3 regions of the Aminobacter sp. MET-1 genome follow, and region 3 is predicted to be linked to each of the others. Evidence: riboswitches for the same ligand, from Rfam matches in the RefSeq annotation. Region 3 holds a riboswitch; each other region holds the start of a gene.

Evidence for each region. Region 3 has a riboswitch for cobalamin ahead of NDO48_RS05020 ((2Fe-2S) ferredoxin domain-containing protein). Riboswitches for the same ligand answer to the same signal wherever they lie in the genome.
Region 1: linked by a shared signal. The riboswitch ahead of NDO48_RS13415 (aromatic ring-hydroxylating oxygenase subunit alpha) and the one ahead of NDO48_RS05020 ((2Fe-2S) ferredoxin domain-containing protein) in region 3 are both predicted to bind cobalamin.
Region 2: linked by a shared signal. The riboswitch ahead of NDO48_RS08970 (CbtB domain-containing protein) and the one ahead of NDO48_RS05020 ((2Fe-2S) ferredoxin domain-containing protein) in region 3 are both predicted to bind cobalamin.

Annotation. Positions count from the first base shown of each region.
Region 1 is NZ_JAMSHL010000008.1:51,719-56,863, reverse strand. It holds gene NDO48_RS13435 (ribonucleoside-diphosphate reductase subunit alpha) at 1-993, shown strand, start outside; gene NDO48_RS13430 (ribonucleotide-diphosphate reductase subunit beta) at 1,023-2,153, shown strand; gene NDO48_RS13425 (hypothetical protein) at 2,144-2,392, shown strand; gene cobF (precorrin-6A synthase (deacetylating)) at 2,389-3,147, shown strand; cobalamin riboswitch at 3,222-3,432, shown strand; gene NDO48_RS13415 (aromatic ring-hydroxylating oxygenase subunit alpha) at 3,540-4,802, shown strand; gene NDO48_RS13410 (2Fe-2S iron-sulfur cluster-binding protein) at 4,808-5,145, shown strand, end outside.
Region 2 is NZ_JAMSHL010000005.1:60,903-66,047, reverse strand. It holds gene cbiB (adenosylcobinamide-phosphate synthase CbiB) at 1-456, shown strand, start outside; gene cobO (cob(I)yrinic acid a,c-diamide adenosyltransferase) at 468-1,085, opposite strand; gene cobU (bifunctional adenosylcobinamide kinase/adenosylcobinamide-phosphate guanylyltransferase) at 1,085-1,594, opposite strand; gene NDO48_RS08975 (CbtA family protein) at 1,587-2,366, opposite strand; gene NDO48_RS08970 (CbtB domain-containing protein) at 2,383-2,562, opposite strand; cobalamin riboswitch at 2,598-2,794, opposite strand; gene NDO48_RS08965 (gamma-glutamylcyclotransferase) at 2,863-3,552, opposite strand; gene NDO48_RS08960 (DUF1624 domain-containing protein) at 3,666-4,664, shown strand; gene NDO48_RS08955 (methyltransferase family protein) at 4,661-5,137, shown strand.
Region 3 is NZ_JAMSHL010000003.1:9,516-14,660, forward strand. It holds gene NDO48_RS05010 (DMT family transporter) at 143-1,039, opposite strand; gene NDO48_RS05015 (LysR family transcriptional regulator) at 1,212-2,102, shown strand; cobalamin riboswitch at 2,337-2,543, shown strand; gene NDO48_RS05020 ((2Fe-2S) ferredoxin domain-containing protein) at 2,780-3,478, shown strand; gene NDO48_RS05025 (ABC transporter substrate-binding protein) at 3,480-5,012, shown strand; gene nikB (nickel ABC transporter permease) at 5,016-5,145, shown strand, end outside.

The DNA.
Region 1 (5,145 bases), on a different contig from region 3:
ATGCGCATGCTCGACAATGTCATCGACATCAACTTCTACACCATCCCCGAGGCGCGCCGCTCGAACCTCCGGCATCGCCCCGTGGGCCTCGGCCTGATGGGCTTCCAGGATGCCTTGCAGGCGCTGCGCATCCCATACGCTTCCAATGCTGCCATCGCCTTCGCCGACCAGAGCATGGAAGCGATCAGCTACCACGCCATCTCGGCCTCGGTGGATCTTGCCGCCGAGCGAGGCAGCTATCCGACTTTCGAAGGTTCGCTGTGGTCGAAGGGCATCCTGCCCGTCGATTCCATCCGTCTGCTGGAGGAGGCACGCCCAAGCGTGGAGATGGATGCATCCTGCACACTCGACTGGGAGGCCCTGCGCAAGCGCGTCAAGAAGACCGGGATGCGCAACTCGAACACCATGGCGATCGCGCCGACTGCGACGATCTCCAACATCTGTGGCGTGTCGCAGTCGATCGAGCCGGGTTACCAGAACCTGTTCGTCAAATCGAACATGTCCGGTGACTTCACCGTCGTGAACGCCCAGCTCTTCCACGACCTCAAGGTCCGAGGTCTGTGGGACGAAGTCATGGTGTCCGATCTCAAATATTTTGACGGCTCGGTCGGCCAGATCGACCGCGTGCCCGACGATCTCAAGGCACTTTATGCCACCGCCTTCGAGATCGAGCCAAGCTGGTTGATCGAGGCAGCCTCCCGCCGCCAGAAGTGGATCGACCAGGCTCAGTCGCTGAACCTCTACATCGCCAATCCCAGCGGCAAGAAGCTTGATGATCTCTATCGCCTGGCTTGGCGCAAGGGGCTGAAGACGACCTACTATCTGCGCTCGCGTTCGGCCACGCATGTCGAGAAGTCGACGCTCAAGGGCACCGACGGCAAGCTCAATGCCGTCTCGGCCAGCGTCGCTGCCACGCCTATCGAGATCGATACGAATGCGGCTTGGGGCAAGGCCTGCCCAATCGACGACCCCACCTGCGAAGCCTGCCAGTGATCGGCCCGGACAAACGAGAGGATAGAAGAATGCTTGACTGGTCCGAACCAAAGGCAACCACAAAGGCCGCCCTCCTGCCACAGCAACCCGACGCGGCTCCATCGGCCGAAGCCACTGGGCTTGGCGTGATCGAACGTGGCGGCGCGCGCGTGTCGGTCGACGACAAGCGCATGATCAATGCCCGTGCGGATGTGAACCAGCTGCTGCCGCTGAAATATCGCTGGGCCTGGGAAAAATACCTCTCAGGCTGCAACAATCACTGGATGCCGACCGAAGTGTCGATGCAGGCCGATATCGCCTTGTGGAAGTCCAAGGACGGACTGACCGAGGACGAGCGGCGCATGATCAAGCGCAATCTGGGCTTCTTCGCCGCATCGGAGTCACTGGTCGCCAACAACATCGTCCTGGCGATCTACCGCCACCTCACCAACCCCGAATGCCGCCAGTACCTGCTGCGCCAGGCCTTCGAGGAAGCGATCCACACCCACACCTTCCAGTACATCGTCGAAAGCCTCTCCCTGGATGAGGGCGAGCTGTTCAACATGTACCGCGAGGTAACGTCGATCACCGACAAGGCCGCATGGGCCCTGAAACACACGCAGTCGCTTGATGATCCCGAGTTCAGGACCGGCACGCCGGAATCCGACCAGGCATTCCTACGCGATCTCGTCGCCTTCTACGTCATCTTCGAGGGCATGTGGTTCTACACGGGCTTCGCCCAGATCCTGTCGCTCGGCCGCCGCAACAAGATGGTCGGCATCGCCGAACAGTACCAGTACATACTGCGCGACGAGAGCATCCACCTCAACTTCGGCATCGACGTGATCAACCAGATCAAGCTGGAGAACCCGCATCTGTGGACCCGCGCCTTCCAGGAGGAAGTCCGCAGCATGGTCAAGGATGCGGCAGACCTCGAGGCAGCCTATGGGCGAGACACGATGCCTCGCGGCTTCCTTGGGCTCAATGCTGCGCTCTGCGAGCAGTACATGCACTTCATCGCCAACCGCCGCTGCGCCCAGCTCGGTCTCGCGCCGGTCTTCGCTGAAACCGACAATCCGTTCCCGTGGATGTCGGAGGCCATGGATCTCAAGAAGGAAAAGAACTTCTTCGAGACCCGCGTCATCGAATACCAGAACGGCGGAGCGCTGGCATGGGACTGACGCTCGGACGCCGGCAAACGGCACGGACCGCAAAACCGCTTCCGCAACCCGAGGAGGTCCTGATAGCCTGGTTGATGGCGCAGCCTGACGGCAGCGACCTGACAGCTGCGGTCAACATGGAGATCCGTCGTCTTGACGGCTATCGCGGCCCGCATCCCGGCCCCAACCGCTTGAAAGAGCTGTTTATCGAACTCGGTCGGGAACTGGCGGTCTCCCACATTTCCGGGAGGCTCCAATGAGAAGGAAGGTGCTGATCATCGGCATCGGTGCGGGCAATCCCGACTTCGTCACCGTTCAGGCGGTGAACGCCATGAACAAGGTCGATGTGTTTTTCATCCCGAACAAGGGCATCGGCAAGCAGGAGCTTGCCCGTGTCCGGCGTGAGATCCTTGAGCGTCACGTGCGGGACCGCCCCTTCCGAACCGTAGAGTTCAAGACACCCGAACGGCGCGCCGGCGACGACTACGAGCAGCTGGTGTCCGACTGGCATGAAGAGGTCGAGGCGACATACGGCAAGCTGGTCATGGAGGAACTGGACGCGTCGCAGACCGGGGCATTCCTGGTCTGGGGCGATCCGACCCTCTACGACAGCACCATGCGCATCCTCGATCGCCTCAAGGACCGCGGTGATTTCGAACTCGACTATGAGGTCCTTCCCGGCATCAGCAGCATTCAGGCGCTGGCGGCCCAGCACAAAGTCGCCTTGTGCGACATCGGGCGCTCGATCCTGATCTCGACCGGGCGTAGCATGGGCGAAGGTTTTCCCAACAATGCCGACAGCGTGGTCATCATGCTCAATGCCGAGAAGACGTTGCGGCAAGCCGACGGCGATCTCGATGTCTATTGGGGCGCCTATGTCGGCATGCCGGAAGAGGTTCTCATCTCGGGCAAGCTCAAAGAGGTGATCGACGACATCGAGCGTGTCCGCAACGAAGCGCGTCGCGCCAACGGATGGATCATGGACGCAGTGCTTGTGAAGCCAGCAAGCACCTGACGGCAACATGGCCGCTGTCGTCTTTGCATTCCGCCGATGTCGCTTTCGCGGCTTTGTCAGCGATGCTTCCGTGATCTGATCAAGATGTTCAAGGTGCCCGCCGGCGAAGTGGTCTGCGGGATAATTGGGAAGCCGGTTAGATCCCGGCGCTGCCCCCGCAACGGTAGCGAAGCTTGACGTCTCGACGGGAGAACCACTGGGCAAATGCCTGGGAAGGTGTCGGGACAGTCCTCAACAAAGGACAGCTTCGGAGCCCGGAAACCAGCCTCGAATTCTTTCAACCGACTGATCGCGGTGGGCGGTCAAGAGGCAGAGCGTCCGGGCATTTGAACCCGCGCGATCTTCCCCTCCATACCACCAGTTCAGTCCTTGTACCGCTAGCGAGGACGGACATGGACACGCGCAATGAAATGCTGAAACTCATCCGCGAACGGCGCGATGGCTTCAGCCTGCAGCAACCCTTCTACATCGACCCGGAGTTCTACAAGCTCGACCTCGAACTGATCTGGTATCGAGACTGGCTGTTCGTCGGCCACGACTGCGAGGTCGCCAAAGCCGGAAGCTTCTTCACCGTCCAGATAGGCGACTATCCAGTCGTCATCGTACGCGGACGCGATGGTCAAATCCGCGCCTTCCACAACTCCTGCCGCCATCGCGGCAGCCGCGTCTGCACCACGGAAAAAGGAACGTCGGCGCGACTGGTCTGCCCTTACCACCAATGGACCTACGACCTCGACGGCAAGCTGGTCTTCGCCCGCCAGATGGCAGAGAACTTCAACAAGGAGGACTTCGGGTTGAAGCCCGTCGCCTGCGAAAGCGTCGGTGGCTACATCTTCATCTGCCTGGCCAAGGAGCCGGCCGACTTCCGCCCGTTCCGGTCACTGATGGAGCCGTACTTCGCTCCCCACAATCTGGTCGATGCCAAGGTCGCTTTCGAAGCCACCATCGTCGAGAAGGGCAACTGGAAGCTGGTCTGGGAGAACAACAGGGAGTGCTATCACTGCGCGGCCAACCATCCTGAGCTGTGCAAGACCTTCCCCGAAGCTCCAACCGTCACCGGGGTTAACGGCGCCGAAAGCGATCCCGACATGCTTGCGCATTGGTCGCACTGCGAGGCGGCAGGGCTGCCCTCGCGCTTTCGAATAGACGACGAAGGACAATACCGCGCCACCCGCGCCCCGCTTCTCGGCAAGGCCGTCAGCTACACGACTACGGGCAGGCGTGCCGTGCGCAAGAACCTGTCCGACCAGGTCGCGGCCGACCGCATCGGCACGCTGTTGCTCTACCACTATCCGACGACCTGGAACCATGTTCTAGGCGATCATGCCGTCACCTTCCGCGTATTGCCGATCAGCACAACGGAAACGGCAGTCACCACCAAATGGCTGGTGCATAAGGACGCGGTCGAAGGTGTCGATTACGACTTGAAGGAGTTGACCCATGTCTGGACCGAGACCAACGACGAGGACCGCCGCATCGTCGAGGAGAACGCCTTCGGCATCAGGTCGCCGGCCTATGAGCCCGGGCCATATTCCGAACATCACGAAGGCGGCGTGATCCAGTTCGTCGACTGGTATGCGCGCTTCATCGAACCACGGCTCGCCGACGGGCAAAAGCCCGCCCTGCGCAGCGTCGCCAGAGGGAGTAGGTCATGAATGCCATGAGCGACCCCGCCCTCTATCGCCACCTCGACGAGATGACCCCGTGGAATGATCGCCTCCAGGTGCTGGAGGTGATCGGTGTGGTGGATGAAGCACCTGATGTGAAGACTTTCGCCTTCCGTTCGGATGCACAGACCTGGTTTCGCTACAAGCCGGGCCAGTTCGTGACGCTGGAACTGCCGACACCGGACGGTCCGCTCTTGCGGACCTACACGCTGTCGTCGTCGCCATCGCGACCGTTCTCCATCGCCGTCACCGTCAAGGCGCAGGCAGGCAGTACAGGCACGCGCTGGATGTTCGACAACCTCGTCCCGGGCTCGCGCCTCAAGGCGTTTGG
Region 2 (5,145 bases), on a different contig from region 3:
GCCGGTGGCGCTGCCTACAAGGCCGCCAACACCGCCGATTCGATGATCGGCCACCGCACCAAGCGCCACGAGGCCTTCGGCTGGGCGGCGGCGCGTTTCGACGACCTCATCAACCTGCCAGCCTCACGCCTCACCGCGCTCGCCATCGTGCTCGCCGCTTACTTCGTGCCGGGCGCCGATCCGAGGGCCGCATGGGACGCCGTCTGGCGCGACGCAAACAAACATCGCTCGCCCAATGCCGGCTGGCCCGAGGCCGCCATGGCCGGTGCGCTCGGCCTGGCGCTGGCCGGCCCGCGCGCCTATGGCGGCGTGATGGTCGAGGACGCCTTCATGGGATCAGGCGGTCGTCGCGAGGCCAATGCCCAGGATATCCGCTCGGCGCTGCGCGTCTACTGGACGGCTGATTCCATCCTCGTCGGCACCATCGGCCTGGTCGGCTTCGCCATCTGGCTCTGACGCGGCGAAAGCTAGAACTCGATCCCCTTCTGCGCCTTCACGCCGGCCGCGAAGTGGTGCTTGGTCGCCCCCATCTCGGTGACGAGATCGGCAGCCTCGACCAGCGCAGGCTTAGCGTTACGGCCAGTCACGACCACATGCAGGCCTTCGCGCCGGTTCTTGAGAGTCGCGACAACCGTTTCCAGATCGAGATAATCGTAGCGCAGCGCGATGTTGAGTTCGTCGAGCACGACAAGCGAAATGCTTGGATCGGCCAAAAGCTCCTGCGCCTTCACCCAGGCGGCTTCGGCGGCGGCAATGTCGCGCTTGATGTCCTGCGTCTCCCAGGTGAAGCCCTCACCCATCGTGTGCCAGACGACGCGGTCGCCGAAGGCGGCAAACGCGTCCTGCTCGCCCGAATGCCAGGCGCCCTTGATGAACTGAACCACACCGACGCGGTGGCCATAGCCCAACATGCGCAGCGCCAGCCCGAAGGCGGCGGTCGACTTGCCCTTGCCGGGACCGGTGTTGACGATCAACAGCCCCTTCTCGACGATGGTCTTGGCGGCGACCTCGGCATCCTGCACGGCTTTGCGCTTGGCCATCTTGGCCTTGTGGCGCTCGGCTTCCTGCTCGTCGATCGTCTTCATCATTTCACCTTCATCGGCAGGCCGGCGACCAAAAACAGCACCTCGTCGGCAACAGCCGCCACCTTCTGATTGAGCCTGCCGGCATCGTCGCGGAAACGGCGGGCCAGCGCATTGTCGGGCACGATGCCGAGCCCGACCTCGTTCGACACCACAAACCACGGCCCGCGCGGACGCGACAACGTTTCGATAAGCGCCGCGCATTCGGTAGCGACATCGTGCTCCGCCAGCATGTGATTGGTGAGCCAGAGTGTCAGGCAGTCGACGAGCACAGGCGCGCCGTCAGGCAGACCGGCGAGTGCGCCCACCAGATCGAGCGGCGCGTCGATCGTTTGCCAGCCGTCACCACGGCGCCCCACATGAATGGAGATGCGCTCGCGCATCTCGTCATCATAGGCCTGCGCCGTGGCGATATACGTCCACGGCGCAGGAAACTGCGTGATGAGCCGCTCGGCATGCGCGCTCTTGCCGGAGCGCGCGCCGCCGAGCAGGAATGTCAGCGTCTCAGGCAAGGCGACCGTTCAGCGCCTGCGGCTGCTCGCCCATGAAACGGCTGCGCACGAAGCCGGCGACAGCGCCCAGAACCACCCAGAACACCAGGTTGGAGATGGTGACGGCGACGACGAAGCTGTGGTGCAGATCGGCCGGGATCGGCGAGTCGTGGCTTTCGGGCTGCGGTGCGCCGATGACGTGCGGTGCAACGATCAGCGCCACGCCGAGGATCGCCAGCGGCAACGATTTCCTGAAGGCGATCAGTGCAAGGCCTGCAGCGGTGGCGACGACCGTGGAAATCCACCAGATCTGGCGCGAGACAAGATCGGCTGCGGGCATCGCCGGCAGTTCTGGCGGCAGGCCGAGGCCGGGTGCCAGGGTGAACACGGCAAAGCCGGCAAAACCCCAGAAGACACCCTGGCGCCAGTTGGCGATGCCACCGGCGAACTCTGAAACGGCGACCAGGATCAGGCCGAAGGCGATACCGCTGATGATGTTGGCGAGTGCCGAATAGGCAAAGCGCTCGAAGCCGTCGGCAGGCGCCCACGCTTCTTCCTCGGCCGGGGCCTGTGCGACGACAGCAGGCGCAGTCGACTGCGCGGTAGTGGCAGGCGCTGTCGCCTCGGTGCCTTGAGCGGGTGTAGCGGCATGATCGTGGCCGCCAGCGTTCTCATAGGTCTCCGCCTTGAAGATCAGCGGGTCGGTTGAATAGGTCTGGAGCGCGGCCAGGATCACGCCGGCCAATAGGCCGCTGATCGCCGCGATGAACACGACGTTGCGAAAGACAGACATGGTTGGATTGCCTTCGTTAGTGGCAGGGGAAGGCCATCGAGTGGCGATAGTCGTGGGCAGCGTTGTGCACCACTTCCATATGCGAGAACCCGAGGAAGCCAACAACGAAGATGCCAAGCAGCGCGGCCATCGCCAGCTGCATTGCGCGCGACTGGGAGGAAACGCCAGTGCCGAGTGCGGAAGTAACCGTGTTCATTTCAATGTCCTTTCACCCTCCACCCGAGGGCATAGAATAAAGTCTTCGTCGCCGGCAGGTCTCCTGGCTTGCGGATCGACACCCTTCCCCGCCTTCCCGAAGCAAGCTTCAGTGGCCTTTGGGGAGAGCTAACCGCACACAGTTGCGGGGGCAGCCGCGGCTTTGGGCAAAAACTCCCTCACCGCATTCCCTCTTGATTCCAAAAACTGGAACCGACGACGGCTGCGACTATAGAAACAAAAGCATGGGGCGGCAAACCAAATTCCGACGCCGCAGCGCTCGAATGCGGCGTTCCTGCGATCAGGCACGCGCAGCGATTCGTTCCGCCACCAGATGCTGCAGCCGCCACAGATGCCGGTCGTGGATCGAACGCTGTTCCAGGTTCTTGACCACATTGTAGAGATAGTCGGCCGCCGAGCCCCAATGACCGCACGTCGTGGCCAGCCGATTCACAACCTCGTCTTCGCCGAGCGCCCCGGCATAGGCATGGCCTTCGCGGTTGATGACGAAGGCAAGTGCGGTCAGCGGACCTTGATCGGTGGCCAGCGTCAGCCAGCGCGGCTTGTAGGTCGAGGGTTTCAGCGTCATCTCGCGACGGAAGAGCTTGTCGAGTTGCTCGCGCCGGTCGCCATCCATCAGCCGCAGCGCCACACCCTTGCACTGGCCGCCGCGATCCATGCCCATCATCAGCCCGGGCTCGGCTTTTGTCGCGCGCCAGCGGGTCATGTTGATGCAGAACGAACGATGCCAGCCACGCGCCAGCGCCACCCTCTCCTCGGCATGCTCGACCTCGGGTTTCCAGATCAGCGAGCCATAGGCGAACAGCCACAGCGGCCCCTCCTCGGGATTGGCCGCCAGCGTCTCGTCGATCATTCGCGCATAATCGGCGTCGTCGAGATGCTGGGCGTCGGGATCGGGACCGGCATCCGCCACCTCGCGGTGGCAGCGCGCCACCAGCTCCTCGGTCAACGACATCACGCGACCGTTCATTGCCGACATCCCCGAACCCTGTGCATGACGTTGGCTAGTCCCTCTGTTGCCGCGCTTCAACCATGATAGTGCTGCATGGGCGGCGAAACACCCGAAAGCCGAAGCGAATGGCCATGACGATGCAACCGACCACCGACCAAGTTCAAGCCCAAACGCCACGCGTCCAGGTGATCGACATCGCCCGTGGTGCAGCGCTCATCGCCATGGCCATCTACCATTTCGCCTGGGATCTCGAGTTCTTCGGCTATGCCGATCCCGGCATGACCGCCTTCGGCGGCTGGAAGCTGTTCGCCCGCTCGATCGCCTCGAGCTTCCTCTTCCTCGTTGGCGTAAGCCTGGTGCTCGCCCACGCCAAGGGCATCCGCTGGCGCGGCTTCTGGAAACGGCTTGCGATGGTGGTTGCCGCCGCCGCCGTCATCACCGGCGCGACATGGTATGCCATGCCGGATACCTTCATCTTTTTCGGCATCCTGCACCAGATCGCCTTTGCCAGCGTCGTCGGCCTTGTTTTCCTACGCCTGCCGCCGCTGCTGACGCTCGTCGCCGCAGCCTTGGTGATCGTTGCCCCCAGCTATCTGCGCAACGACGTCTTCAACCATCCTGCCCTGCTTTGGGTCGGCCTCAACACCGTCGCTCCCCGCTCCAACGACTTCGTGCCTGTCTTCCCATGGTTTGGCGCGGTGCTGGCAGGCATGGGCCTGGCTGGACTGGCGTTGAAAGCAGGCCTGTTCGAAAGGCTGGCGCGGCTCAAGCCCGGCATCTGGTCGAAGCCGCTCGGCTTCTTCGGCCGCCACAGCCTTGCCTTCTACCTCATCCACCAGCCGGTGCTGATCTCGCTGGTCTGGGCCTGGGCGCAGTTCTTCCCCGCCCCTGTCGAAACCCGCGAAGTCGGCTTCCTCAAGTCGTGTCAGGTCTCTTGCCAACAGAGCCGCGACACCGAATTCTGCTCGCGCTACTGTGTGTGCATGCTCGACGAGTTGCAGAAGGACGATTCGCTCGATCGCCTCTATGCATCGGACAAGAGCCCCGAACTGAAGGCGCATGTCGGCGACACCGCCGCCATGTGCTCCGCCAGTACGGACAGCCAGACACCCGTGGGAGGAGCGCAATGACCGACATCAAGGCAGCCCCTAGCCGAGTGCCGTGGCCGCCGATCATCTACCTGCTGGCGATTGCCATCGCCATCGTGCTCACCCTGCTCTATCCCTTGCCCTGGATCACCGAGCCGATCTCGGACCTGCTCTTCGCCGCCGGCTGGCTGGTGATACTGGGCGTCGTCGCCATCGAGGTTTCGGCAATACGCGCCTTGAGGCGCGGCAACACCACCATCAGGCCGGACAAGGCTTCGGACCACCTGGTGATGGATGGCCCGTTCTCCTTCACCCGCAACCCGATCTACTTTGGCAACACGTTGCTGTTGATCGGCATCGGCATGGTCAGCGGCAGCCTGTGGTTCATCGCCCTGGCGCTGATAGCCGCTTTCGCTACGCAAAAACTGGCCATCGAGCGCGAGGAGAAGCACCTCCAGTCCCGCTTCGGCAAGAAATACATCGACTACACCAAACGCGTTCGCCGCTGGATATAGCAAGGCCG
Region 3 (5,145 bases):
GGCAGCTTCAGGCGTTCAAGCTTCGGAAGCGGCCAGCTGGTGGCGGCCCCCTCGCCTCTGAAGGTCTGATGGCCGGCAGCCCGCGTCACCACCCGGAGCGACGAGGACGGCAACACGATCCGCGCCGCGGCAACGACCTGATTTATCCGCGCGAGGTCAGCCACACCCCCACCAGCGTCACAGCCAGCCCCAGAAACATGGCCGGGGTCAGCGGTTCTGCAAACAGCGCCCAGGCCCACAGCATCGTCACCGGCGGGCTCAGATAGATGGCCGCGCTGACCTTCGCCACCGGGAACATGCGCAGCATGGTGTAATACACCGAATAGGCGGCAAAGGTAGAGATCAGCACGAGCCAGACCATGCCGATGGCGAACTCGCGCGTCATGGGCGGGGCGATCTCTCCTTGGGCGAGCGCGCAGATGCCGAACAGCACAGCGCCTGTCAGCGTGTGGATGCACAGGCTTTGGTGCACCGGCATGTTCAGCGTTTCGCGCCCCCTGCGCAGAACCGACGCAAAGGCGAACACCATCATCGAAGCGATGGTCAAGCCGTAGGCCCACAAGGGAGCGGTGCCGAAACTCAAGCTGTCGAAGGACACGATCAGCACGCCCGCAACGGCGATGGCGGTGCCCAGCCACTGCCGTCCGGTAAGCCGCTCGCCCAGGAGCGGTTGAGCCATGACCGCGATCGCCAAAGGCACGAGATCGGAGATCAGCGCGACCAGCCCGGTCGGCACGCGCTGCTCGATCGCCACCGCAAAACCGCCCAGATAGATGAAAACGGCCATGACGCCGAACCCGACCTGGGACATCACGGCGCGCAGACGCATCCTCGGCCCGAAAGCCAGGGCAAACGGCAGCAGCAGCACCCCCGACAGCAGCGTGCGCCAGAACAGCAGCACGGCCACGCTCGCCTGTTCGCTGGCATAGCGGACGCCGACGAACCCCGAACTCCAGCCGATCACCAGCAGCGTTGCCATCAGGGGCCAGAGAAAGCGGGACCGTGTCGGGTCCGTGGAAGACAGGGAAAGATCGGTCATGGGAAGCCCAGATGGATATCATCCCGGGTTAGCCGTTCCCTTGATGGCGCGCACATGACAAATTTCGATCAGGCGATGACATTCATTGCCGAACGGTAATCGTTTCTTGCAAAAATACCGTCCGAAGACGAATGTAATCCCCGTCAGAAGTGGATTGGCGTCGAGGCCCGGAATGAACGAGATCAATGCGAGGCGACTGGACATCGACGCGCTGCGCGCGCTTCGGGCGATCAGGCTCCACGGCGGCGTCACCCGGGCTGCCGAGGCGCTCGGCCTGACGCAATCGGCCGTGAGCCACAAGATCAAGCGCATGGAAACGAGCCTTGGCTGCCAGTTGCTGGACAGACGGCCCGGCGGCGGCATGTTTACCTCAGAAGGAACGGCGCTGCTCGACTACGCCGCAAAGATCCTCGACCTGCACGACGAGGCGCTGATCACCTTCGCCAGGTCGGATCTGGCCGGCCGGATCCTGCTGGGTCTCACCGAGGACACCACATGCTCGGACCTGTCGCGCATCCTCGGGCGCTTCCGGCGCCAGCATCCCCATGTCGCGGTGAGAACAAAGGTTCGAATGAGCCTGGTTCTGCGCGCGATGCTCGAGCGCGGCGAGATGGATGTGGCCATCGTGCAGGTTTTCGCCCATGAGGTGCGACCGACCGACCTGGTGCTGTTTCGCGAAAACCTGCACTGGGTCAAATCCCGCGAACTGCTGCTGGATCCTGAAGGACCGATCCCGTTCCTGTCCTTCGACGGCGACTGTTTCTACCGACGCTGGGCAATCGACATTGGACAGGATGGCGGGGCGGAGCTGGAAACCGTGTTCGAATGCTCAAGCGCCGCAGGCATCGTCGCTGCGGTCAATGCGGGACTGGGCGTCGCACTCCTGAGTGACCGCCATCTGCGTCCGGACATGGAGATCCTCGACAACAGCCTTCCCGCGCCCCCGCAGCTTGTCTACGTGGTGCGACGGGCGAAAAAGACGAGGAACCCTGCCCTCGAAAGCCTGATCTCCGAGATTGAGACCGAGGTCAGCCGCTACGGCAAACTGGCATTGGCAGGCTAGCCAATTCCTGTTCTCCGCCAGGAGGTGAAAGCTCTTGCTCGCGCCACAAACAGACGTCCGGCAGGTGCCGACAACAAGCTGCTGACGCTGACTATGCCGTGCGCAAGTCGAATGACGTCACACCAAGAAGAACAGCCAGCCATGGCATGTTCGTGCTCACAATATAGCTAATCTGCTTTTTGGGTCTTCCGGCAAATGGCTGACGAACGGGGATTGACTTGAAGGTCGATAGCGATAGGTTGCGCCCGTCAAGGTTCTGTCGCGACGGCCTGCGCCGACGTGACAGCTAAGAGGGAATCCGGTGCGAAACCGGAGCTGACCCGCAACTGTAAGCGGCGAGTTGTTACGCCAACGACGTCACTGGCACTTCGGTGCTGGGAAGACAGGCGAAACAGCGATGAACCGCGAGCCAGGAGACCTGCCTGACTGCTTAGGTTCCGTGGTCGGGGTGTGCCACAGGAGCGCGCGCTGTCGCGGCTGCCTCTGGCATGTCTGCGCGGCCACGTTTCCATATCCCCGCTCGCATCAGGTCGGGGATTTTTTCGTTGGAAACAGATTTTCCTTTTTCGAACTCCAAACTCAAGCCGGGCAAAGTGGCGTCCGGGCGGGCCGTATTGCTGGTCGCAAAGTCGGCATTTGCAGCGGCTCCGCATGCCGAAATGCAACGCATGGGGGCAATGGCTGCATTGTTACAGGGGGTAGCTACGGCGGTTGCCTGCTATTCCGAGCAGGGTCAGCCCTCGCTGCGCGACGCGCTCCTGTCATTGCGCGGCGGGCCTTATGAAACCATCATCGTAGTGCCGCTGGTTCTTCCGCTGGAGCCAGGATTCCTCAACTGGATCACACGCTCGCTGAAGCGCTGGCAGTCCGAACATCCAGGTGCGTGGCCGCCGATCCGGATATCCCGCGATATCGCCCAGAGCCTCCATTTCGAGCCCTTGCTCGGGGCTCTCATCAACGGTGCTTCTGCCGAGCCTGCAATTCCAACCGACGATCCCGTGAAGCTGGAAGGATCGCTGGTGCCGGCGCAGAAGCGACGGGTCCTTGTCTGCGAAGGCGGCGCCTGCAACGCGGCCGGCGCACACGCGATTTGGGGCCACCTGCGCAATGTGCAGGAAAACCGCAAGCTGCGCACGACCGGCGACGGCACGATGACCGCCAAGGCGACATGCCTCGGGCCCTGCAATCTCGCGCCCGTGCTCCAGGTCTTTCCCGAAGGCACCTATTACGGCGGCGTCACTGAGACGGCGGTCGACCGTATCGTCGAGGAACACCTGCTCGGCGGCCGGGTCGTCGAAGATTTCGCCTACCAGCCGACGGGCCGCAAACAGCGGCTGCGTCTCGTGCCCAAGAATTCCACATCTACAGGAGAGTAAGATGAACTATCTTTCGCGGACTGCATTGGCCGCGCTTGCCGCCGCCTGGTCGACCTTCGCCTTGCCTGCTTTCGCCCAGGAAGCGGCGCCTGCGGACGAGCAGGTCTTGCGGCTCGTTACGGCAAACATGCCGCGCTCGCTCGACCCCATCAACATCGATGCCCAGCGGATCATCAACAACGGCTTCGCCGAGCCGCTGGTTCATGCCACGCTCGACGGCGCAAACCTCATCCCGGCGCTCGCCAAAAGCTGGGAGCGGGTTGAACCGACTTTGTGGCGGATCGAGTTGCAGCCGAACGCCAGGTTCTGGAGCGGCGCGCCCGTCGATGCGGCGGCCGTCCAGGCATCCTTCGAGCGACACCAGGCCAAGAACACCCGCGCGGCCTCGATCCTGCGTGGCGCGACGTTCAAGGCCGTGGGTCCAACCACGCTTGAAATCCGCACCGAGAGGCCGGACCCGGCATTCCTGTTCAAGACGGTCACGATCGCTGTGCACAACGCCGCGCGCGCCGAAGAACTCGGCGATCGATACGCGCTGGAGGCCGACCTCTCCGGCTACTTCAAGCCTGCCGAGTTTGTCCCCGGCGAGCTCGTGGTGGCCAAGCCGTTCGAGGGCTACTGGGGCGAGCAGCCCAAGCTCCAGCGGCTCGAAGCCCGTTTCGTCGTCGATCCGCAGACCCGCTATCTGGCCATGCAGTCGGGCGAGGCCGACATGGATGCCAACGTCCAGTTCGAGCAGCGCCGCGCCTATGTCCGCTCCAAAGACTACAAGTTCCCTGTCGTCAACGCGAGCAACTGGAACATCTGGATGAACTACCGCAACCCTCTGCTTCAGGATGTGAAGCTGCGGGAAGCACTCAGCCTCGGCACCGATCGCAACGAGATCGTCGACGGCGTGATGGCGCCATTTGCGACGCACTCGACCGGGCACTTTCCCACCGGCCTGCCCTACGCGATCGAGACGAAGCAGGTCACCGACCCTGACCGCGCAAGGGCGCTGCTGGACGAACTCGGCTGGAAGCCTGGCGCAGACGGCATCCGCGAGCGTGACGGCAAGAAGCTCGAATTCACCGTGTTGACCTATGGCTGGTGGCAGACCGTCGCCATCGCTCTTGAGGCGCAGTGGCGCAAGATCGGCGTTTCCGCCAAGCTTCACGTCGTCGAGCCGACGGCCTCCAACCAGATCATGCTCGACGGGGCATTCGACATCGCGACCTACTGCTCGTGCGGCACAGCCACAGGCGACCTCAACGGCCAGCTCTCCAGCTTCTACCGTTCGGACGCCGTGCAGAACTGGCAACGCTACGCGAACCCTGAGGTCGACGCGCTCATCGACCAGCTGCGCACCGAAGCCGACACCGACGCTCGCTTTGCGCTGGCAAGGCAGATCCAGGAAAAAGTGTTGGCCGACACCGCGCTGATCTACGTCGCCAACGCCGAACTGATCGGCATCGCGCACAACAGGCGCGTCGCAGGCGTCGACGTCGAGCGTCCGCGCGACATCACGCCGTCGATGTACATCGCGGCGGAGTGACGAATGCTCGGCTACGCGCTCCGACGCGCCCTGGCCGGGCTTTCGGTCCTGTTCGGGATAACCGTGGTCGTCTTCCTGATGCTGCGGTTTATCCCGGGCGATCCGGCCACGGCGGTGCTGCTGACCATGGTCG